Regions from separate parts of the Rhizobium sp. USDA 4016 genome, predicted to be linked through region 2. Evidence: predicted binding sites of a transcription regulator. Region 2 holds the regulator's gene; each other region holds the start of a gene.
What was found. Region 2 encodes LexA, which represses DNA repair genes until DNA is damaged. Its sites were predicted from a motif close to TGTTCNNNNTGTGTTCNG; they were not measured.
Positions count from the first base shown of each region.

Region 1: a site for LexA is predicted at 2,556-2,573, ahead of ACZ9DP_RS36005 (ImuA family protein). Genes of this name have one in related genera too.
Region 3: a site for LexA is predicted at 3,086-3,103, ahead of dnaE (DNA polymerase III subunit alpha). Genes of this name have one in related genera too.

Region 1 is NZ_JBWCCY010000004.1:4,085,454-4,093,245, forward strand. Features, by position in the region: gene leuD (3-isopropylmalate dehydratase small subunit) at 1-434, opposite strand, end outside; gene ACZ9DP_RS35985 (hypothetical protein) at 524-754, opposite strand; gene ACZ9DP_RS35990 (HpcH/HpaI aldolase/citrate lyase family protein) at 866-1,789, shown strand; gene ACZ9DP_RS35995 (DUF1737 domain-containing protein) at 1,786-1,992, shown strand; gene ACZ9DP_RS36000 (metallopeptidase family protein) at 1,994-2,431, opposite strand; gene ACZ9DP_RS36005 (ImuA family protein) at 2,596-3,540, shown strand; gene ACZ9DP_RS36010 (Y-family DNA polymerase) at 3,551-4,999, shown strand; gene ACZ9DP_RS36015 (error-prone DNA polymerase) at 4,996-7,792, shown strand, end outside.
Region 2 is NZ_JBWCCY010000004.1:2,047,802-2,055,593, forward strand. Features, by position in the region: gene ACZ9DP_RS25365 (methyl-accepting chemotaxis protein) at 1-1,020, shown strand, start outside; gene kdsA (3-deoxy-8-phosphooctulonate synthase) at 1,043-1,888, opposite strand; gene ACZ9DP_RS25375 (VOC family protein) at 1,885-2,763, opposite strand; gene lexA (transcriptional repressor LexA) at 2,969-3,685, shown strand; gene gltA (citrate synthase) at 4,494-5,783, shown strand; gene lpxB (lipid-A-disaccharide synthase) at 5,809-6,984, opposite strand; gene ACZ9DP_RS25395 (LpxI family protein) at 6,972-7,792, opposite strand, start outside.
Region 3 is NZ_JBWCCY010000004.1:2,419,183-2,426,974, forward strand. Features, by position in the region: gene dnaE (DNA polymerase III subunit alpha) at 1-2,860, opposite strand, end outside; gene ACZ9DP_RS27435 (hypothetical protein) at 3,166-3,744, shown strand; gene ACZ9DP_RS27440 (DUF5680 domain-containing protein) at 3,816-4,280, shown strand; gene ACZ9DP_RS27445 (ABC transporter ATP-binding protein) at 4,281-4,964, opposite strand; gene ACZ9DP_RS27450 (lipoprotein-releasing ABC transporter permease subunit) at 4,980-6,287, opposite strand; gene proS (proline--tRNA ligase) at 6,305-7,627, opposite strand.

The DNA.
Region 1 (7,792 bases), 2.0 Mb from region 2:
AGATCAACCGTCAGGATGGCGTTGGAACCGCGCGAAGCGTCGTCCATCAGTTTGTCGAGGTCTTCCTGGCTGACCCTGATCGGGAGAATGCCGTTCTTGAAACAGTTGTTGTAGAAGATGTCCGCGAAGCTTGTGGAGATGACGCAGCGGATGCCGAAATCGAGAAGCGCCCACGGGGCATGCTCGCGCGAGGAACCGCAGCCGAAATTATCGCCGGCAACGAGAATCTTGGCATTCTGATATGCCGGTTTGTTGAGCACGAAATCCGGGTTCGGCGTGCCGTCTTCGTTGTAGCGGGCTTCCGCGAAGAGGCCTTTGCCGAGGCCGGTGCGCTTGATGGTCTTCAGGTAATCCTTGGGAATGATCATGTCCGTGTCGATATTGACGACCGGGAGGGGTGCTGCAACGCCCGTGAGCTTCACGAACTTTTCCATGGAAACCTGCCTTTGTATGCCGTTTTTCAACGATTGCTCCGGCAATAGAGCAAAACGCCGTAAAAATGAAGGAGAATCTTGGGACGCGTTTAGAGATCGATGATCGTGCCGCGGCCGTCGTTCCAGATGCGCATTTCGCGCTTTGGCTCAGCCTTGGCGCGGACGGGCGCCGGCTTCATCTTCATCGAAAGCGCGCGGCCGGCCATGAGCACGGTCAGGATACCGCCAACGGCGAGTGTCACCGAAAAGGTGAGAGCAGCGAGCGCCACGAATACAGTGATCCCCGCCAGCATGAGGAAGATGGAGCGTATATTCTGCATGAGTTTAGACCTTTCTTCGAAAGGAATGTGGTCGTTGTTTTTTATTTCTGCAAGTCAAGCATGGCTTTTTGTTGTCTTGTCACTCTTCACAAAGCTTGGCACACATTCGTGATGAGCCAGAATTCGCCCATCCGTTCCTTCAGTTTGCACCGCTCGGTGCTGAGCGTTCCCGCGATCAATCTCCGCGCTCTCGAAAAGACCCATGCGCTCGGTTGCGATGCCGTCATTTTCGATCTCGAAGATTCCGTGGCGCTGGAGAAGAAGGAGCAGGCGCGCGAAAACCTGAAAACCTTCTTTTCGGGCAAGCCACTTGCGAACAAGGAAAAGATCATCCGCATCAATGCGCTTTCGTCGGGTTTCGGCCATGCCGATATGGAGCTCGTACAGGCGCTGCGGCCGGATGCGGTGCTTTTGCCGAAGGTGGACGAACCGCAGGATGTCATGGCCGTGAGCGACCTTCTTGCTGATGCCGATGCGCCAGAGACCTTGCGTATCTGGGCGATGATCGAGACGCCGCGCGGTATCCTGAACGCGGCGGCAATCGCAGAGGCTGGCCGCACCCTGGGCTCGAGACTCGATTGCTTCGTCGTCGGGCTGAACGATCTGCGCAAGGAGACCGGCGTTCTGCCTCAACCGGGCCGAACCTATCTCGTTCCGTGGCTGATGCAGGTCATCCTCGCCGTGCGCGCCTATGGTCTCGATGCGATCGATAGCGTTTTCAACGATTTCAAGGAAACAGATGCCTTCGAGGCCGAATGCGCGCATGCCCGGGCCATGGGCTACGATGGCAAAATGCTGATCCATCCGATGCAGATCGAGGCTGCCAACCGGCACTTCGCTCCCGATGAGGCTGCCATCCGGGAGGCGGAAGAAATCATCGCCGCTTTCGCCGATCCTTCGGCCGAAGGTCTCAACGTCATCACTTTAAACGGCCGGATGATCGAGCGCCTGCATCTTGTCCAGGCGGAAAGCCTGGTCCATAAAGCCCGCCTGATTGCCGAACGCCAGACTATTGAACGAAAGCCTTTATCATGAAGCTCTATCGCCTTCTGACCGGCCAGGACGACGCCGCGTTCTGCCATCGCGTAACCGATGCCCTCAACAAGGGCTGGTCGCTTCACGGTGCACCGTCGCTGACCTACAATATTCAGACCGGCCAGGTGATTGCCGGCCAGGCGATCGTCAAAGAGGTCGAAGGCAAGGATTATCATCCGGAGATGAAGCTCTCCGAGCAATAGCTCAGCGCTCGACGGCCTCCTCGACGCTCGCTTCGATCCGCTCCATGTCGTCATCGCTCAGGCCGAAATGGTGACCGATCTCATGGATGAGGACGTGGGTGATGATGTCTCCGAGCGTTTCATCGTTTTCCGCCCAATAATCCAAAATGGGACGCCGGTAGAGGCGGATACGATTGGGCATCTCGCCGGTTTCGACCGTGAATCGCTCGGAAATACCCCGGCCTTCGAAGAGGCCAAGCAGGTCGAACGGCGTTTCCAGCGCCATATCCTCGAAAACATCGTCGTCGGGAAAATCTTCGATTTCGATCGTGAGATTGTCGGTGAGCGAGCGAAATTCATCCGGCAAGTGGCTATAGGCCTCCATCGCCAGGGACTCGAATGTGCTGAGCGTTGGGGCATGGCGGTCCCGCCAATCCTCGCTCTGGTCTATGCGGGCCATGAAAATTCCCTTCCTTTGGCGCCCATATAGAACCTTTGCGGTGGATTTTCGAGTGTGGAATCAAAGGCAGGAATAAATTCATAAGAATTGGTTGTTGACTCTTTTAGAAAGCTCTGGAATCCATAAGAACATAACAGGAACAATCTGACTTTGGAGTGAACGTCATGGCGCAGACGGCCGTGGCGCGCGAGCAGCTTTTTGCGCTCCGCGAAACCATTGCGAAACTCGAAGGCAAACCGGCACCGGCGCTTGCGGCGGCGGCACAAGAAGCTTTTGCGGCTGGTGATGAAACCTATTCGAGACCAGCAAAAACGCCGCTGCGTCTGTCCTTTGACATTCCAATTCTCGATGAAGCGCTCGAAGGCGGTCTACCGCTTAACGGCATTACCGAAGTCCGGTCTCTGATGCTGCGGGATGCAGCTGGCGCCAGCGGTTTCGTGCTGGCGCTTGCGGCCTGGCAGCAGCGGCAGGAGGCGGCGGATGGCATGCCGGTTTTTTGGATTGGTGACAGAATATGCACAATGGAAGCAGGGCATCCCTATGCTGTTGGCCTCAAGAATTTCGGATTGGAGCCGGAACGCTTTCTCATGGCCTCGCCACACAAGCTGGAAGAGGCGCTGTGGCTTGCCGAAACGGCTGTCGAAAGCGGCGTCTTCCCAGCCACGATCCTGGAGGTGCGCGGCAATCCGGCCCAATTCGGTCTTACAGAAAGCCGGCGATTGAGCATGCGGGCAAGGGCTTCCGGCCGCCCGCTTTTTCTGTTGCGGCAGGGCGGCGAGGAGGAGGCGAGCAGCGCCTTTTTCCGATTCCGTGCCGAACCTGCGCCAGCCAGCGCACGGCCTCTGCCGGATGGTTCGATGCTAGACGGCGGCATCGGCAATCCGGTTTTTCGTCTCATCCTGGAGAAGAGCCGCAACGCGGCTCCCCTCTCCTTTCTTCTGGAGTGGAACCCTCATGACCGCCGGTTTTTCCCCGTTAGCCAACCAGAGCGCACTCGTTCTCCAGGCGAGCAATCAGCGCATTCTGTCGCTCAGCTTTCCCCATCTTCCAACCGACAGGATCGCCCGCAAGAGGTGGGGTCTGTCCTGGCGTTCGGCCGGACGCCCTGATGCGCCGCCGATCGTCTGTTCTGGACGGCTCAACAATGCCATGCGCCTAACGGCGCTCGATGAGGTGGCGGAACGGATTAAACTGAAGAAAAACCAGGGAGTAGCAGAAGCGCGTGCCATATACCCGCTTCTGGATGTCATCGAGGAAGATCTGGCGGCCGATCGCCGGCTTCTCGAGGGCATCGCTGATTGGTGCGACCGTTATACGCCGCTGGTGGCATTCGACGGCAAGGACGGGCTGTTTCTGGATATTACCGGCTGCGCCCATCTCTTTGGCGGCGAAAGGGCCATGCTCAAGGATATCCTTTCCCGGCTCTTCCATATGGGGTTCGATGTCCGCGGCGCGATCTCTTCGTCGCCGGGCCTTTCCTGGGCCGTTTCCCGCTTCGGGGATGGTGGCGTGATCGAAACCGATCAAATGGAACATGTGCTGGCACCGCTGCCGGTCGCAGCCCTTCGGCTGGAGGAAGGGACCGTCGAGGCACTGAAGAAGCTCGGCCTCAAATATATCGTCGACCTCCTGTCTGCCCCACGCGCACCGTTGGCCCGCCGTTTCGGCGCGCAACTCCTGCTCAGGCTCGACCAAGCGCTTGGAGTGGAAGAGGAGCCGGTTTCCCCGCGGCGGCCCGTTGCCAGTCTTTCGGCCGAACGACGCCTCATCGAGCCGATCGGTACGGAAGAAGATATCCTCGCCGTCACCGGCCAGATCGCCCAATCACTGAAAGCCTCGCTTGAGGCACGCGGCGCCGGCGGCCGTGTATTCGAACTCGTGCTTTTTCGCGTCGACGGCAGGGTCTTCAGGATTCCCGTCGGCGCCTCACAGCCTCTCAGGGATCCGAAGCATATCGCTTCGCTTTTCAGCGAGCGTCTGCAGGCAATCCACGACGATCTCGATGCCGGCTACGGCTTTGAAATCCTGCGGCTGAATGTGCTGCGCCATGATCCCTTCAATGCGACCCAGGGGGATTTCGAAGGAGGCCGACAGAAAGAGACATCGCTTGCGGCGTTCATCGACAAAATCGCAGCCCGCCTCGGCGCGGATTGCCTGCAGAGATTTCAACTGCGCGAGAGCCATGTGCCGGAGCGGGCGGCGATTGCAATTCCCGCCATGGAAGGCGTTCAGGCACGCCGCAAGGCGGAGGATGGAAATCCTTTTCCTTCCAGAAGTGAGCGTCCCCTGCGGCTTTTTGCCAGGCCGGAGCAAGTGGAGGCCCTGCTTGCCGAAGTGCCCGACGGTCCGCCGCAAATCTTCCGCTGGCGGCGCATGCAGCATCGCGTGGCAAGAAGCGAGGGACCGGAGCGGCTTGCCATGGAATGGTGGATCGATGGCGCGGATGCCGAGGCACGCGATTATTTCCGCATAGAGGATGATGCCGGTCACCGCTTCTGGATCTATCGCGAAGGTTTTTACGGGCATGAACTTCCTCCTCGCTGGTTCATGCATGGGCTCTTTGCATGAGCACGACGCCCGCATTTTTCGAGATTGGTGCGAGAACGAACTTCTCGTTTCTTGAAGGAGCCTCCTGTCCCGAGGAGATGGTGGTGCAGGCAGCTTGCCTGAAGCTCGGTGGACTTGGGATTGCTGACAAGAATTCGGTTGCCGGGGTCGTGCGGGCGCATGCTCAGGCGGAGGAGATCAGGAAAAAATTCGAGAGGAAGGAAGCCGGCCTTCTGGAAGAGGACGAGAAGATGCAGATCATTCCCGATCCAATCCGCATCCAGCCCGGTGCGCGTCTCGTCTTTGCGGATGGAACTCCGGATGTTCTTGCCTATCCACGAAACAGGCGAGGATGGGCGCATCTCTGCCGTCTTCTGAGCGCCGGGAACCTAAAACCGGAGGCGGAGAAAGGCTCCTGCATTGTCACCGAGGCGGAGATCATGGAATGGGGAGACGAGATGATGCTCGCCCTTGTTCCTGACCGGCTCGTTGTGAATGATGCCGTTGGCCAGCAAGCATTTGAGAATTGCCTGCAGCGTTTTCGAAAACGCTTTCGGAAGACATTCCATATGGCGCTGGCGCCGGCTTATGACGGCCGCGACAAACAGGTTTTTGCAATCCTTTCCATGCTTGCCGCCCGCAACCGCATTCCGCTGATCGTGACCAATCAGCCTCTTTATCATCATCCTGACCGGCGGCCTCTCTCCGATATCGTGATTGCGATCCGCAAGCATGTTCCGATTGCCGAAGCCGGTTTCCTTCTGGCGCCGAATGCAGAGCGCTATCTCAAGGGAACGCGGGAAATGGTGCGTCTCTTCAAGGACTATCCCGACGCGATCGACAATACACGTGCATTCTTCTCCAGCTTGACCTTTTCGCTCAAGGAGCTGGAGCACAATTATCCGCCTGAAAACGATCCTGGCGAAACGCCGTATGAAACGCTCGAACGGTTGACCTGGGCCGGAGCTGCAAAGCGCTACCACCCGCAGCCTGTTCCGCAGAAAATCGTGACGCAGATCGATTACGAACTGGATCTCATCAGGCAGAAAAACTACGCTTCCTATTTCCTGACAGTTTACAAGATCATTCAACACGCCCGCTATAAGCTCGGGGTTCTGTGCCAGGGCCGCGGATCGGCTGCGAATTCGGTCATCTGCTATTGCCTTGAAATAACGGAAGTCGATCCGAACAAGGCCACCTTGCTTTTCGATCGGTTCATCTCGATGGACCGGGATGAACCGCCGGATATCGATGTCGATTTCGAGCACGACAGGCGCGAAGAAGTCATCCAGTACATCTATAATAGATACGGTATAGAGCATGCCGGGCTAACAGCGGGGGTGACCACCTATCGCACCCGCTCTGCTGGCCGCGAAGTCGCCAAGGCCTTCGGGCTTTCGGAAGATGTCCAATCGGCGATCAGCAGCCTCGTCTGGGGCTGGTCGGAAGACAATCTGTCGGAGCGCGATGCAAAGGCGGCTGGTCTCGACATTAGCGATCCGGTGACGAAGAACGTCCTCAGATATGCGTCCGAGCTTCTCGGCTTTCCGCGTCACCTCACCCAGCATGTCGGCGGATTTGTCATCACCCGGGACCGGCTCGACGAAGTCGTGCCCATCATGAAGACGGCGATGCCGGACCGCTACATGATCGAGTGGGACAAGGACGATCTCGACAATGTCAAGATTCTCAAGGTCGATGTTCTGGCGCTTGGGATGCTGACCTGTCTTCGCAAGGCCTTCGAACTTCTTCAGCTGCACTACGATGTGAAGAAAACGCTCGCCGATCTCGGCAACAAGGAGCATGGGGAAGAGGGCAAACCGGTTTACGCGATGATGTGCCGGGCCGATACGCTGGGCGTCTTCCAGATCGAAAGCCGGGCGCAGATGAGCATGCTGCCGCGACTGAAGCCGAGGGAATTCTACGATCTCGTCATCGAGGTGGCAATCGTCCGGCCAGGACCGATACAGGGCGACATGGTGCACCCCTACCTCAAGAGACGGGAGCAGAAAACACCCATCGAATATCCCAGCAAGGAATTGAAGGCGGTGCTGGAAAGAACCCTCGGCGTTCCCCTGTTTCAGGAACAGGCAATGCAGATTGCGATCACCGCCGCAGGCTTCAAGCCGGCGGAAGCCGATCGGCTTCGACGGGCGATGGCGACGTTCAAGAGAACCGGCACGATCGGCAATTTCGAGAAGCGATTCATCGAAGGAATGGTTTCGAGAAACTATTCGTCTGAATTTGCGCAGCAGTGTTTCAATCAAATCAAAGGCTTCGGCGAGTATGGCTTTCCGGAAAGCCATGCGGCCTCCTTCGCGTTGCTCGTCTATGCTTCATCTTGGATCAAGGCTTACTATCCCGATGTCTTCTGTGCGGCGATGCTGAACTCGCAGCCGATGGGGTTTTATGCGCCGGCGCAATTGGTCCGGGATGCCAGGGAGCACGGCGTGGAAATTCGTGCGGTGGATATCAATCGTTCGGATTGGGATTGCCTCCTGGAGGATGCGCATTTCGACAAGTCAAAGATCGACTTCCGGCACAGGGAAATGCACAAGATCATCCGGACGAAGAGGGCGGTTCGCCTCGGTTTCCGGCAGGTGAAGGGCCTTTCCGGCGACATGATGAAGGCGAAATTGATCGCAAATCGAGGTGCCGGCTATAGCTCGATCCGCGATCTATGGCTGCGCTCGGGCCTTGAAAAATCGGATATCGAACGGCTGGCAGATGCAGATGCGTTCGGTTCCATCGGCTTGTCGCGGCGAGAGGCGCTCTGGGCGGCGCGGGCGCTTGATGTGAAAAGTGCCGCAGAGA
Region 2 (7,792 bases):
CAAGCACAGCGCGATGCGGCGCTTGCCGCTGCCAAGGCAGACGAGGAAGCCGTCCGCGAGGGCGTCATCGCCAGCCTGAGCCGCGGCCTGGAACGGCTCTCCGGCGGCGATCTCACGGTCCAGCTTAGCGAGCCTTTCGACGCAGCCTACGAGAAGCTGCGCGAGCAGTTCAACTCGAGCGTCCGCACGCTTTCTGAGGCAATGAGGGAAATTTCGACCCTGACGAATGTAGTAAGGACCGGCTCCGGCGAAATCGCATCGAGCACAAACGATCTGGCCCGGCGAACAGAGCATCAAGCCGCCTCGCTGGAGCAGGCGGCCTCGGCGCTCGACCAGATCACGGTCACCGTCAAGAACTCGTCGGAACGGGCCATTGAAGCCAACGTGATGATGACGGCGACGAAGGAAAGCGCGAGCTATTCGGCAACCGTCGTGCACGAGGCGGTCGCTGCGATGGAGAAGATCGAGACATCATCTGCGCAGATCGGCGATATCATCAACGTCATCGACGAAATCGCCTTCCAGACCAACTTGCTCGCGCTCAATGCCGGCGTGGAAGCCGCCCGCGCGGGCGAGGCCGGAAAGGGTTTTGCGGTCGTTGCACAGGAAGTGCGCGACCTTGCCGGCCGCTCCGCCAATCTGGCAAAGGAAATCAAGCAGCTGATCGAGACGTCTTCCAGCCAGGTTTCGGCCGGCGTTGCCTTGGTCAACCGCACCGGTGAAGCGCTCAGCAATATCGATCAGCAGGTTCTGAAGGTCACCGCGCTGATCGAGTCGATCGTGCGTTCCTCCACCGAACAAACGACCGCTCTCCTGGAAGTCAACGCCGCCGTCAACACTATGGACAGCGTCACGCAGCAGAACGCGGCGATGGTTGAACACACAAGTGCCGCCTGCCGCGAGCTCGGTGACGAGGCGATACACCTCAATCACCTGCTGGCCCGTTTCCTTCTCGACGACGTAACGGCGTCCGCCGCAACGCGGTCGTACTCAAGCCAAAGGATGGCGCTCGCCGGTTGACGGCGGGCACCTTCCGCCAGTATCAGGCCGCCTTGACGACGGCGTCGAGGGCCAGCAGCTTTTCCAGAAGCCGCGGCATGTCGTTCAAATACACCATGTTGGGGCCGTCGCAGGGGGCATTGTCCGGATCCTGGTGGGTCTCGATGAAGACACCTGCAACTCCGACCGCAACTGCCGCCCGCGCCAGCGTCTCGACGAACTGGCGCTCCCCGCCCGACGTCGTGCCCTGGCCGCCGGGCTGTTGCACGGAATGGGTCGCATCGAAAATGACCGGAGCCCCCATGGCCGCCATGATCGGCAACGAGCGCATGTCCGAGACCAGCGTATTGTAACCGAAGGACGCGCCACGCTCACAAAGCAGAACATTCGAATTGCCGCTCTGATTTAGCTTGGCGAGAACATTCTTCATGTCCCAGGGAGCGAGAAACTGGCCCTTCTTGACGTTGATGACACGGCCGGTCTTCGCGGCTGCGACAAGCAGGTCCGTCTGACGGGAGAGGAAGGCCGGGATCTGCAGAACGTCCACGACCTCGGCGACCAGCGCGCATTGCTCTTCCGAATGGATATCTGTCAGAACCGGAATGCCGAGTTCCTTCTTGAGGTCGGCGAAGACTTCCAAGCCCTTCTCTAGACCGATACCGCGTTTGCTCGACAGCGAAGAGCGGTTCGCCTTGTCGAAGGAGGTCTTGTAGACGAGCCCGATGCCGAGCTTGCCGCAAAGCTCCTTGAGCGTGCCCGCAACCATGAAGGCATGGTCGCGGCTCTCCATTTCGCATGCGCCGGCGATCAGCGACAGCCTGCCACTGTTTGAAAATACGACGCGGCCGGCACCTTCGCCGACTGCGACTTCGGAATTCGTATTGCTCATCGGATCTCCTCGAAGGCGAAGATCGCACCTTGGCCGGGCGCAGGCTTCACCAGGACTCTGTTGTTCTTGCGTGTATAGGGCATCCCGTTATCAGCCAAAAGCGCTTCTGTCACGGCAAGATCGGTGGTGCGGAAAACGATAGCGCTGCCTCTTAGCCCCTTATCCACGGATAACGGCACCGAATCGAAATAAGCCTCCATCCCTTCCGGCGACAGAAGACTGATCCTGGCATTCGCTGCCGCGATCGCCACGCCAAACGGTGTCCGCTCGATTTCCGTCGTAGACACGGCCAACTGAAGGAACGAGCCGAAGGCTTCAGGCTCGGGCGCGCTTAGCACCATCTCCGAGATACCGGTTGCACCGTTCGCATGCTTTTCCAGCGCGCTCCGATCGGCCGGAAAGGCGTTGATGCGCTGGCAGTCAAAGAGGAAGAAATCCGGCACCCGAAGATCGGCGGCAAAGGCAAGCTTGAAAGTGCCTGTCGATTGCGACCCGTCCGGCATCTTGATCAGGCGCGAAAACTCCAACATGGCGCCGCCGCTCTTTCTCGCACGCACGAAATGAGCATGGTCGGCGTCCGCGTCCTCCGTGCTGAATGCGGCCGCAGAGAATCCGTCATTGCCGCACCGGAAACGAAAGGCCTGGTCGCGCGCCACAAAGACGTTTCCGTGCCGCACTGATTCTTCACATTCTTTCGCGCTCGCGACACCAAGCGGCTCGAGATAGGTCTTGTCGGCGAAAAAAACGCAAGCATTCACCGTGCCGAAAGGATGACGGCCCTCGGCGGCAACCGTGAACCCCAATCGTCCCAGCCGCTCCCGCGCGAGATCGATGTTGGTGACCGGTAGAACAAGATGATCCAACGGATGCAGCATGGCGTCAGGTCTCCATTTAATGTGCTGAAGATGTGTGCCGCTATGTGGTCAATGCAAGCTGAAAGCGCTGATCCGGCAAACAAAAGTTTCCAAAAATGAACGCAGTTGAGACGAAGTTTTACGAAAATTTAGGTACTTGCGGAACACATATGGAACATATAGTGTCCGTTCTGGCTTTGTTTCACGAATTTGGGGTTAAACTTCGATGCTGACACGCAAACAACAGGAGCTTCTCCTCTTCATTCATGAGCGTATGAAGGAATCCGGCGTTCCGCCATCGTTCGACGAAATGAAGGATGCGCTGGATCTCGCGTCCAAATCCGGCATCCACCGGCTGATTACCGCTTTGGAAGAGCGCGGTTTCATTCGTCGCCTACCGAATCGCGCCCGCGCGCTTGAAGTGATCAAGCTGCCGGAAGCCTACAGCCCGAGCATCCAGCCCCGCCGCGGCTTTTCGCCGAGCGTCATCGAGGGCAGCCTCGGCAAGCCGCAGCCTGCTGCCGCCGCGCCGAAGCCGGCGAACGAAGACAATACCAGCTCCATTTCGGTTCCCGTCATGGGCCGTATTGCGGCAGGCGTGCCGATCTCGGCGATCCAGAACAACACGCACGACATCAACGTTCCGGCCGATATGCTCGGCTCCGGCGAACACTACGCGCTTGAGGTCAAGGGCGATTCGATGATCGATGCTGGCATCTTCGATGGCGACACGGTCATCATCCGCAACACCAGCACCGCCAATCCCGGCGACATTGTCGTGGCACTGGTCGATGACGAGGAAGCGACGCTGAAGCGGTTCCGACGCAAGGGTGCGTCCATCGCGCTGGAAGCGGCGAACGCCGCCTACGAGACGCGCATCTTTGGACCGGATCGCGTAAAGGTTCAGGGTAAGCTCGTCGGCCTTATCCGCCGCTACCATTGACCGGCAGCGCGTCGCCGGCAAAGGCGACGGCGCGCCACTCATAGGCGTGGCGGCTCTAGGGGCGATCGAGTTTCTCGAAGGCGGTTGTCCAAAGCACGGTTCGACGGCACCGGTTTTCCGCAAGGTTTCATTCGCGAAATGCACTGCGCCGCATCGGCAGGCGCCGAACCGCAGCCTTGCCCGCGTGACGACGATGTCCGCGGCATCGCAAGCCGGGCGTGGCGCCGTTCCGCATCGCATTTCTTGCCTCTTCCTGCTGTTCCGGTGAAAATTTCGCTTTCCCTCCGTCTTTCGCGGGTCGCAGCGCCCTCACGGCTGCGATCGGTCAAAGCCAAAGCGCTGAGCGAAACATTCGTGCCGGACGCAAACCAGATCGCCGCCCCAAGCCCGAAAAAACCGTCGCAAAGCGCAGGCGTGTGCCCTGAGCGGCTCCTTAGCTCGCCATTTGCAGGCCGAAAGCCTCCGCGACATCTGCTGAAGCGGAATGCGCAGCTCGGCCGTTTTCAACTCCGGCATGCACCCAGCCCGCTGACACCCTATGAATACAACCAGAATGCAGCCCTGAGGGCGTTTCAGCAACAATAATCGATTGAAAAAAGTCCAAAAAACTGGATTGCAAAAAGCCGAATTAAATCATTGGCTTCCGCTATGCGCCTCCGGCATCGCAGGAGTGTCTAAAAGTTGATACTGCGATGCACAAAATGGCGCCACGGTAACTTGGCATTGGCGCCGTGATCATATAGCTATCGGAGAGGACGCTTAACCCTATGGCGCTTTTATGGCGCCACCGCCAGTTTGGAGGATCAGCATGACGGATCAAAGCGCAACAATCAAAATCGGCGACAAAACCGCCAATCTTTCCGTGAAAAGCGGAACGATCGGTCCGGATGTCATCGATATTGGTGCACTCTATAAAAACACCGGTTCCTTCACGTACGATCCTGGTTTCACCTCGACCGCTTCCTGTGAATCGAAGATCACCTATATCGACGGCGATGAAGGCATTCTGCTGCATCGCGGCTACCCGATCGAACAGCTTGCCGAACATGGCGACTTCCTGGAAGTCTGCTATCTGCTGCTTTACGGCGAATTGCCGACGGCTGCCCAGAAGAAGGATTTCGACTACCGCGTCACGCATCACACCATGGTGCACGAGCAGATGTCTCGCTTCTTCACCGGCTTCCGCCGCGACGCCCATCCGATGGCCGTCATGTGCGGCTGTGTCGGCGCTCTGTCTGCCTTCTACCACGACTCGACAGACATCACCGATCCGCATCAGCGCATGGTCGCAAGCCTGCGCATGATAGCCAAGATGCCGACTATCGCGGCGATGGCCTACAAGTACTATATCGGCCAGCCGTTCGTTTATCCGAAGAACGATCTCGACTACGCCTCGAACTTCCTGCGCATGTGCTTCGCGGTACCGTGCGAAGAATATGTCGTGAACCCGGTCCTCTCGCGCGCCATGGACCGTATCTTCATCCTGCACGCCGATCACGAGCAGAACGCCTCGACCTCGACGGTTCGCCTCGCCGGCTCTTCGGGTGCCAACCCGTTCGCATGCATCGCGGCCGGCATTGCCTGCCTTTGGGGCCCGGCTCATGGCGGTGCCAACGAGGCGGCGCTCAACATGCTTTCGGAAATCGGCTCGGTCGAGCGCATTCCGGAATATATCGCCCGCGCCAAGGACAAGAATGACCCGTTCCGCCTCATGGGCTTCGGTCACCGTGTCTACAAGAACTACGATCCGCGCGCCAAGATCATGCAGAAGACGACGCATGAGGTTCTCGCCGAACTCGGTCACAAGGACGATCCGCTTCTCGAAGTCGCGATGGAGCTGGAACGCATCGCGCTGACCGACGAATACTTCATCGAAAAGAAGCTCTACCCGAACATCGACTTCTATTCGGGCATCACGCTGAAGGCGCTGGGCTTCCCCACGACGATGTTCACGGTGCTCTTTGCGTTGGCCCGCACGGTCGGCTGGATCGCCCAGTGGAACGAGATGATCGAGGATCCACAGCAGCGCATCGGCCGTCCGCGCCAGCTCTATATCGGCGAACCGCTGCGCGACTACGTTCCGGTTTCGAAGCGCTAAGCCGCTTCCGCCCGAAAAAACCCGGTCAGAGACGGCCGGGTTTTTTCTTGTCCAGAATGTCGAGAACGATATCCGCCGCTTTCTCGCCCGGCGGCTTTTCCGTCTGCATGCGCTGCCAGACAAGGTCGAAACCTTCGAGCATTGCGCGCCGCTGGAGCGTGTCGCTGGAAAGGCGTTCCATCCAGCGCGCCAGGCTCGCGCCACGAACGACCTCGTTGATATATTCCGGGACGACGGCATAGTCGGCGATCAGATTAGGAATTGCTCCTGTCCACGTCTTGATGCGCCGCGTCATCATAGTGATGATCCAGTCTGTCTTATAGACTGAGACTGTCGGCACGCCTGTAAGTGCAAGCTCGAGGATGACAGTCCCCGAGGCAGCCATTGCCGCATCGGCCTCCGCGAAAGCCCGCCATTTCTGTTCATTGCCAGTCAGGATCTCCGGTTTCGTTTCCCAGTCCTTCACGAGGTTGCGAACCATCGATTCCCTGCGGCTGACGGTCGGCATGAGAAACCGCATTGTGCCACCGCGGGCGACGAGCTCATTGACGGCATCGCGAAAATAGGGAAGCAGCTTTGTGATCTCCGACGAGCGCGAGCCCGGGAGCAGCATGATCGTTCTCCGGCCCTCCGCGACGGTCTTGAGCTTTTCTGCCCGGCCGCGCCTGGCGGCAATCAAATCCGCATCCGCCGTCAGCCGGTGGCCGACATAGGTCGTCTGCGGTCCGCCGAGCTGCTCCATCACCGCGGGCTCGAATGGCAGAATGGCCAGCACATGGTCGACATAATCGAGCATCTGCTGGGCGCGATATTCCTTCCACGCCCAAACGCTGGGACAGACATAATTGACGACCGGGAGTTCCGGCAGGGCTTCGCGAACACGTTTGGCAACGCGATGGGTGAAATCCGGGCTGTCGATGACGATCAGAATATCGGGCTTTGCCGCAATGATTGCAGCCGTCGTCTGCCTGATGCGGGCGACAAGCTTCGGCAAGTTTCCAAGCACCTGTGTGACGCCCATAATCGAAAGCTCGGAGAAGTCGAAGAGCGACTTCAGCCCCTGTGCCTCCAGCGCGTCGCCGCCGACGCCGACAAGCTCAATCCCGGCATGCCTGCGCTTCAGCGCAGCCACGAGATCGGCGCCGAGAAGGTCTCCGGAAACCTCGCCTGCCACAATCGCGATCTTCATCACAGCCCCCATGACGGTAGGCCGCGATCGAGCCCGCAGACAAAAAGCCCGGCTTCGTCGGCTGCCCTGATCACAGCCTGGCGATCCAGCACGAGGGCACGTCCCGCCTCGATTGCAATTCCCGCCAAGCCCGCCGCCTTGGCATTCGTCACCGTGGAGAGGCCGATCGACGGAAGGTCGGCGCGGACATCCTGCTGCGGCTTGCAGAGCTTGACCAGCACGCCACGGCGGCGCGGCGATATACGCCCGGCGCTACGCAGCGATGCGACGCGCTCAAGCATTCCGTCGGTCCCTTCCGCGCCTTCGAGCGCCACGATGCGTCCGCCGACGGAGACTGCGCCCTGCCCGACATCGAGCGCACCAAGCGCTTCGGCGGCTGCTGCCGCCTTCAGGATATCGATCTTGTCGTCATTCCCCGGCGACATGACGCCGATCGGCCCGACAGCCGCCAGCAGGTCGGGGGCAATATCCTGCGCGCCGACGACGCGCCGGCCGTCGTCTTCGATGAGCTTGATGACCATCTGCAACACCGTATCGTCGCCGCCCGAAAGCAGCGTACGCACCACACCCGGCATCTTTGCGACCGTCCGCCAGGTTGGCCTCACTTCCCGCCATTCGGGGCGACGGCGAACGCCGCCAGACATGACGACGCGGGTGATGTTGTTGCGCTTGAAAATTTCTGCCAGCGCCGACAAATCACCGACGCCGATGACTGCATGGTCATAGTCCTCCCATGACCGGTCAAGTTCACCCTTCAGCGAAATCACGAATGGATCCTCGCCGGCTGCCCGCGCCGCCTCGGCGACATAAGACGGCAGAA
Region 3 (7,792 bases), 370 kb from region 2:
GCCACGGCGAAAACGGCGGCAGCGCGATTTTCTCCGGTCCGGACGACAGCGCGCCGCCGAAGATATCCGACTGGCCGCTCAGCTTATTTTCCTGCGCGCGCTGGGCATAGCCCAGAATGCGATCAAGGCCGGCTGCGAGCTCTGCGCGATCCTGGCCGAAGCAATCGAAGGCGCCGGCATAGATCAGGCTTTCCAGCACGCGCCGGTTGACCTGGCGCGGATCGATGCGCAGGCAGAAATCCTCGATGCTGGCAAAAGGCTCGTCGCCGCGCACCTCGACAATGTGATCGACGGCATTTTCACCAACGCCCTTCAGCGCCGCCAATGCGTAATAAATACGGTTGTCGCCGGTTTCAAATTGGCGGAACGAGCTTTGAACCGAGGGTGCGATGACCTCGATGCCGAGGCGCTTGGCATCCTGCCGGAAATCGTTGACCTTATCGGTGTTCGACATATCGAGCGTCATCGACGCGGCCAGGAACTCGACCGGGTAATGCGCTTTCATATAGGCCGTCTGATAAGAGACGATAGCGTAGGCGGCGGCGTGCGACTTGTTGAAGCCGTAGTTTGCGAACTTTGCCAGCAGCTCGAAGATGTTGTCGGCTTGCGGCTTCGACACGCCGTTGCTGATGGCACCGTCGACGAAGCGTTCGCGCTGCTGGTCCATTTCCGCCTTGATCTTCTTGCCCATGGCGCGGCGCAGAAGATCGGCTTCGCCGAGCGAATAGCCGGACAGGACCTGGGCGATCTGCATCACCTGTTCCTGATAGACGATGACGCCCTGTGTCTCCTTGAGCAGGTGATCGATCATCGGATGGATCGACTCGACCTCTTCTTCCCCATGCTTGCGGGCATTGTAGGTCGGGATGTTTTCCATCGGGCCCGGGCGATAAAGGGCGACGAGGGCGATGATGTCCTCGATGCAGTCCGGCTTCATGCCGATCAGCGCCTTGCGCATGCCAGCACTTTCCACCTGGAACACGCCGACCGTTTCGCCGCGAGAGAGCATCTCGTAGGTTTTCTTGTCATCGAGCGGGATCGCGGCGAGGTCCACCTTGATGCCGCGTTTGGCTACGAAATCGACCGCAACTTTCAGTACCGTCAGCGTTTTCAGGCCGAGGAAGTCGAACTTTACGAGGCCGGCCTGCTCGACCCACTTCATGTTGAACTGGGTGACCGGCATATCGGAGCGCGGGTCGCGATACATCGGAACCAGCTTCGAGAGCGGCCGGTCGCCGATGACGATGCCGGCGGCGTGCGTCGAGGCGTGGCGGTAAAGGCCCTCGATCTTCTGGGCGATATCGAGCAGGCGCGCCACCACGGGCTCCTTCGCTGCCTCCTCCTGAAGCTTCGGCTCCTCCTCGATCGCCTTGGAGAGCGGCGTCGGATTGGCCGGATTGTTCGGCACCAGCTTGCAGATCTTGTCGACCTGGCCGTAAGGCATTTCCAGCACACGGCCGACGTCGCGGAGGGCAGCGCGCGCCTGCAGCGAACCGAAGGTGATGATCTGCGCCACCTGTGCGCGGCCGTATTTCTGCTGCACGTAGCGGATCACCTCTTCGCGGCGGTCCTGGCAGAAGTCGATGTCGAAGTCGGGCATCGAGACGCGTTCCGGATTGAGGAAGCGTTCGAAGAGCAGCGAAAAGCGCAACGGGTCGACGTCGGTGATCGTCAGCGCATAGGCGACGAGCGAGCCTGCACCGGAACCGCGGCCGGGGCCAACAGGGATATCATGCTGCTTTGCCCATTTGATGAAGTCCGCAACGATCAGGAAGTAGCCCGGAAACCGCATGCGCTCGATGACGCTGAGTTCGAATTCCAGCCGTTCGCGGTAATCCTTCTCCTCATAGCCGGGCGACATGCCGAGCGTCGAAAGGCGCATGTCGAGGCCCTCCTCCGCCTGCCGGCGGAGCTCCAGCGCTTCGGCGCGTTCCGCCTCCTCGGGATCGTCGGTGGCGCCGGTAAAGCGCGGCAGGATGGGCTTGCGGGTCTTCAGTACGAAGGAGCAGCGGCGGGCGATCTCGACCGTGTTTTGCAGCGCTTCCGGCAGATCGGCAAAGAGTTTCGCCATCTCCGCGCGGCTCTTCAAATAGTGGTCCGGCGTCAGGCGGAAGCGGCTGTCGTCCGAGACGATGGCGTTATGGGCAACGGCCATCAGCGCATCATGGGCATCATAATCGTCGCGCGTCGGGAAGAAGGCCTCGTTGGTCGCCACCAACGGCAGATCGTGCTCATACGCAAGCCCCACGACCTTCTGCTCATGGCGCTTGTCATAGGTTCCGTGGCGCTGCAATTCGACATAGAGCCGGTCTGGGAAGAGGCGCTTCAGGGCAAGCAGCCGGGTTTGCGCCTGCGCGGCATGGCCCTGCTTCAGTGCCCCATCGACGGGACCGCCAAGCGCACCCGTCAGCGCGATCAGCCCTTCGGTTCCGGCCTCTTCCAGCCAGGATGCCCTGATATGGACCGCCTGGTTGTCGTCGCCGCCGAGATAAGCGCGGCTGACGAGATCGACGAGCCGCTCGTAGCCTTCCGCGGTCGCGGCAAGCACGACGATCGAGGGCAGCTTGGCCAGCGCCTGCTGACCGCCGCGCCTTTCTGTCTCCAGGCCGTCCATATCGATCGACAGCTGGCAGCCGATGATCGGCTGTAGCCCCTCTTCCATCGCCTTTTGCGAAAATTCGAGAGCGACGAACAGATTGTTGGTGTCTGTGATGGCGATCGCCGGCTGGCTATCGCCCGATGCCTTGTAAAGGATCTTCTTCAGCGGCAGCGCCCCTTCAAGGAGCGAATAAGCCGAGTGGACACGCAGATGCACGAAACCCGGCGTACCGCCGACGAAGCCGCTCTGCGCATCCGCCATTTCATACCCTTCCAATCGCCCGAATGAATCGGTTTGCATTGTCGGCGTTGATGACAGCGATGTCCAGAAGCAGTCCCTTGTGCGGACCGCATGAAAGCGATGCGGTCCCCTGAAAACTTACAGTGCCATGAGGATCAACGAAAAGCTGGCAACGAACATTGCAATGGAGGTGAATGCTGCGATATCACGGATCATGTCAGTCATCTGGCTCTCCTTTACTCGTTATGTTTCCAATTTGTTCTGCTATTGTTCTGTTGTCAACAGGAATCATTTGCGCATAGTTAACGGCGGACCGGAGGAGAATTATGAGGGTTGTCATTGCATTCATCGCCATTCTCGTCGCAACGGCGACGTCGGCTGCGGACATAAACCCTGGCGCCATCGTCGATGGCGCGACGGGAGACTGGAACGGCGACGGCAAGCTGGATCTAGCTATCCTCGTCGCACCGGCCGATGCGGAGAGAAAAGAGCAGATCGGCATCTACATCTATCTGCGCGACGCCGACCACGAACTGCTCAGGCTTTCGGCAAGCGCGCCCAGTAAGATCTGGGGCAGCACGGATGCAGACGGCGTTTTCGGCCAAGAGCCCACGATCAAGGCTGCCGGCAAATCCTCCATTGCAGTCCATTCCCAAAACAGCGCGATCGGCCGCGAGCGCTGGGATCTGACGCTGACGCTTGCCTACCGCAACAAGCAATTCGTTGTCGCCGGTTACACCCACAATCACTACGACACGCTCGATCCCAATGCCGGCGGTTCATGCGACTACAATGCGCTGACCGGCAAGTTGCAGAAGAACGGAAAGGACGTGAAAGCCGCGCCGCGCGTGATCACCATCGAGCAGTGGAGCGACGAAACCGGTCAATCGATCTGCGGCCAATAGTCGCCAGTTCTCTTTTTGTTCTTTACAGGCATACGTTTTTGGGAGAGCTTCAGCGCGGGAGACCGAGAGCCATGAATCTTGCTGCATTGAACGGCTTCATCGTCGAAGCGAAGGCAAATACCTATGTCGGCGGCGGGAGAAAGCTGGACCCCTGCCGCAGCGGATCGCACGACATCGGCTACGAGCGCGGAGAATGGCGCTATCTCGACAGCTATTTTGGCGGAACGGATTTCGCCGGACAAGAAGTCGTGTGGCTGGGCGGCGAGCCCGTCTGGGTGATGAACTATTTCGGCCGCATTGTCGAGCCGACGCTGATCGATGGGGAGAAGGCAGGCGCCGTCATCAAAGCCGCGCTTTCGACGATGTATGCCGAATACAGTCGCTTCCTGGGCGGCATGGAATTCGAGCATGCCTTCGGCTTTTATGCCGACCACAGCACCGGCGATTGCGATCACTTCAGCGGACGGGAAATGATCATCGTTGCAGAGCGGAGAGCCTACGAGCTGGACTACCGAGGCGGCCTCATCCGCCCCTAATCAGAACTCGACAACCTTACCGTCGCTGAGGGTCACGCGACGGTCCATGCGGCCGGCGAGTTCGTGGTTATGAGTGGCGATCAGCGCTGCAAGACCGGACTGGCGGACGAGCGCCTCCAGCGCATCGAACACGTAGCTCGCAGTCTCGGGATCGAGGTTCCCGGTCGGCTCGTCGGCGAGAAGCACGGTCGGCGCATTGGCAACCGCGCGCGCAATCGCGACCCGCTGCTGCTCGCCGCCCGAAAGCTCGCCGGGACGATGGCTGGCGCGGTGGCCGATGCGCATATAGTCGAGCAGCTGCTTTGCGCGTTCGCCCGCCTCCTTTCGCGGCAGACCGGCAATCATCTGCGGCATCATGATATTCTCGAGGGCCGAAAACTCCGGGAGGAGATGGTGGAACTGGTAGACGAAGCCAATCTCGCTGCGGCGGATCGCCGTGCGCTTCTCGTCGGTCAGCCCTTCACAAACTTGACCGTTGACGATGACTTCGCCGCCGTCCGGATGCTCCAGCAGGCCCGCGACATGCAGCAGCGTCGATTTGCCGGTGCCCGAAGGAGCGACCAGGGCGACGATCTCGCCGCTGTGGAGGGTAAAATTGGCGCCCTTCAGAATGGTGAGCACGGTATCGCCCTGGCCATAGTGACGCTCGACGCCGGAAAGCTTGAGAACGACGTTCCGTTTCATTGAAATCAGCATTCCTTATTCGTAGCGGAGCGCCTGCACCGGATCGAGCCGCGAGGCCCGCCAGGCGGGGAAAATGGTCGCGAGAAAGGAGAGCGCCAGCGCCATGACGACGACAGAGACCGTCTCGCCGAGACTCATCTCGGCCGGCAGCTGGCTCAGGAAATAGAGTTGCGGATTGAAGAGCACGGTGCCCGTGACCCAGGAGAAGAACTGGCGGATCGACTCGATGTTGATGCAGACGACGACGCCGAGCAGCACGCCAGCAATAGTGCCGACGATGCCGATCGCAGCACCGGTCATGAAGAAGATGCGCATGATGGCGCCGGACGTCGCGCCCATGGTGCGCAGGATCGCGATATCGCTGCCCTTGTCCTTCACCAGCATGATCAGGCCGGAGATGATGTTCAGCGCCGCGACCAGAACGATCAGCGTCAGGATCATGAACATCACATTGCGCTCCACTTGCAGGGCGGAGAAGAAGGTCTGGTTGCGCTGGCGCCAATCGGTGATGGCGATCTGACGGCCTGCCGCTTCCTCCACCTTGGGGCGGAGATTGTCGATATCGTCGGGATTGTTGGCGAAGAGCTCGATCGACTGAACGAGGCCCTCGGCATTGAAATAGAGCTGCGCCTCCTCAAGCGGCATATAGATAATCGCCGCGTCATATTCCGACATGCCGATCTCGAAGATGCCGGAGACCGTGTAGGATTTGACGCGCGGATTGATGCCCATCGGCGTCACGTCACCTTCCGGTGAAATCAGCGTGATGGTGTCGCCTGCCTGCAGACCGAGCTGCTCCGCCATGCGCGAACCGACGAGAACGCCCTGCCCCGAAGCAAATCCGACGAGGTCTCCGGACTTGATATTGTCGGAAACCGTCTTGAGCTTGGTCAGGTCTTCGGCGCGGATGCCGCGCACCAGTGCGCCGGTTCCAGCACCGGCCTGGCCCGACGCCAGCGTCTGCCCCTCGACCAACGGCAGCGCCATCCTGATGCCGGGCACCGCCGCGAACCTGTCGGTCAATGCCGCATAGTCGGTAAAAGGTCCGTCCACCGGCTGCACGATCATATGGCCGTTGATGCCAAGAATGCGCGAGATCAGCTCGGTGCGGAAACCGTTCATGACCGCCATGACGATGATCAGCGTCGCAACGCCCAGCATGATGCCGACGAAGGAAAAGCCGGCGATGACCGAGATGAAGGCTTCCTTGCGGCGCGCGCGCAGATAACGCCACGCCACAAGGCGTTCGAAGGCGGAAAATGGCCTGACCGCCGGACCGAAGCCGGATTTCGAACCCCGCTGGTCCACCGCCGCATCTGCCATTTCGCCTCCGTTTGGCCTTACGCCAAGAGCTTGTTGATCGCCGCGTCGATCGTCATCGTTTCGCGGGCACCGGTCTTGCGGTCCTTGAGTTCCACTTCGCCGTTCGCGACCGCGCGCGGGCCGGCGATGATCTGCATCGGTATGCCGATCAGGTCGGCGGTGGCAAATTTCGTTCCGGCGCGATCATCGGTATCGTCATAGAGAACGTCCTTGCCGGCCTTCGAAAGCGCCGCGTAGATCGTCTCGCATGCTGCATCGCAACCGGCATCGCCCTCCTTCATGTTGATCACGAGCGCATCGAACGGCGCAACAGAAGTCGGCCAGATGATTCCGTTGTCGTCATGCGATGCTTCGATGATGGCGGGAACAAGGCGTGTCGGCCCGATACCGTAGGAACCCATGTGAACAGTGTGTTCCTTGCCATCTGGCCCCTGCACCTTGGCGCCCATCGGCTCGGAATATTTCGTGCCGAAATAAAAGATGTGGCCGACTTCGATGCCGCGCGCCGAAAGACGCTCGGTTTCCGGGATGGCGTTGAATGCTGCTTCGTCGTGCATCTCCGAGGTGGCTGCATAGACAGAGGTCCACTTGTCGAAAATCGCATTCAGGCCGGCGGCATCGTCGAAATCGGTATCGGCCGGCGGGATATCGAAATTGACGAAATCCTTGTGGCTGTACACTTCCGATTCGCCGGTCTCCGCGAGAATGATGAATTCATGGCTGAGATCGCCCCCGATGGGACCGGTGTCGGCGCGCATGGGAATGGCGCGCAGCCCCAGGCGGTCGAAGGTGCGCAGGTAGGCCGTGAACATCTTCTTGTAAGAGTGCTCGGCGCCTTCACGCGTCAGATCGAAGGAATAGGCATCCTTCATCATGAACTCGCGCGAGCGCATCGTGCCGAAACGCGGGCGGATCTCGTCGCGGAACTTCAGCTGGATGTGATAGAGGTTCAGCGGCAGGTTCTTGTAGGACTTGACGTAGGAACGGAAGATATCCGTCACCATCTCCTCATTCGTCGGTCCATAGAGCATCGGCCGGTCCTGGCGGTCCTTGATACGCAGCATTTCCTTGCCATAGGCGTCGTAGCGCCCGCTCTCCTGCCAGAGCTCGGCGGACTGCAGCGTCGGCATGGAAAGCTCGATCGCGCCGCTACGATTCTGCTCCTCGCGGATAATCGAGTTCACCTTGTCGAGAACGCGCTTGCCGAGCGGCAGCCAGGAATAAATGCCCTGCGACTGCTGGCGGACCATGCCGGCGCGCAGCATCAGCCGGTGGGAGACGATTTCCGCCTCCTTGGGGTTTTCCTTGAGGATGGGCATGAAATAGCGGGACAGACGCATGACGGATTCCAGAGCAGTTGGGATTCCGCTCTCATGCGGAATCGACGGCGATCGTTGATATCGGGAGCGTCATAACCGCTTCGCGGCCGGAAAGAAACCCGCGTGACGCGCGAGCAGCCTATCGTAGACGCAAGTTTGCGGCCGAAAAATGCCTATGCGAAAAAA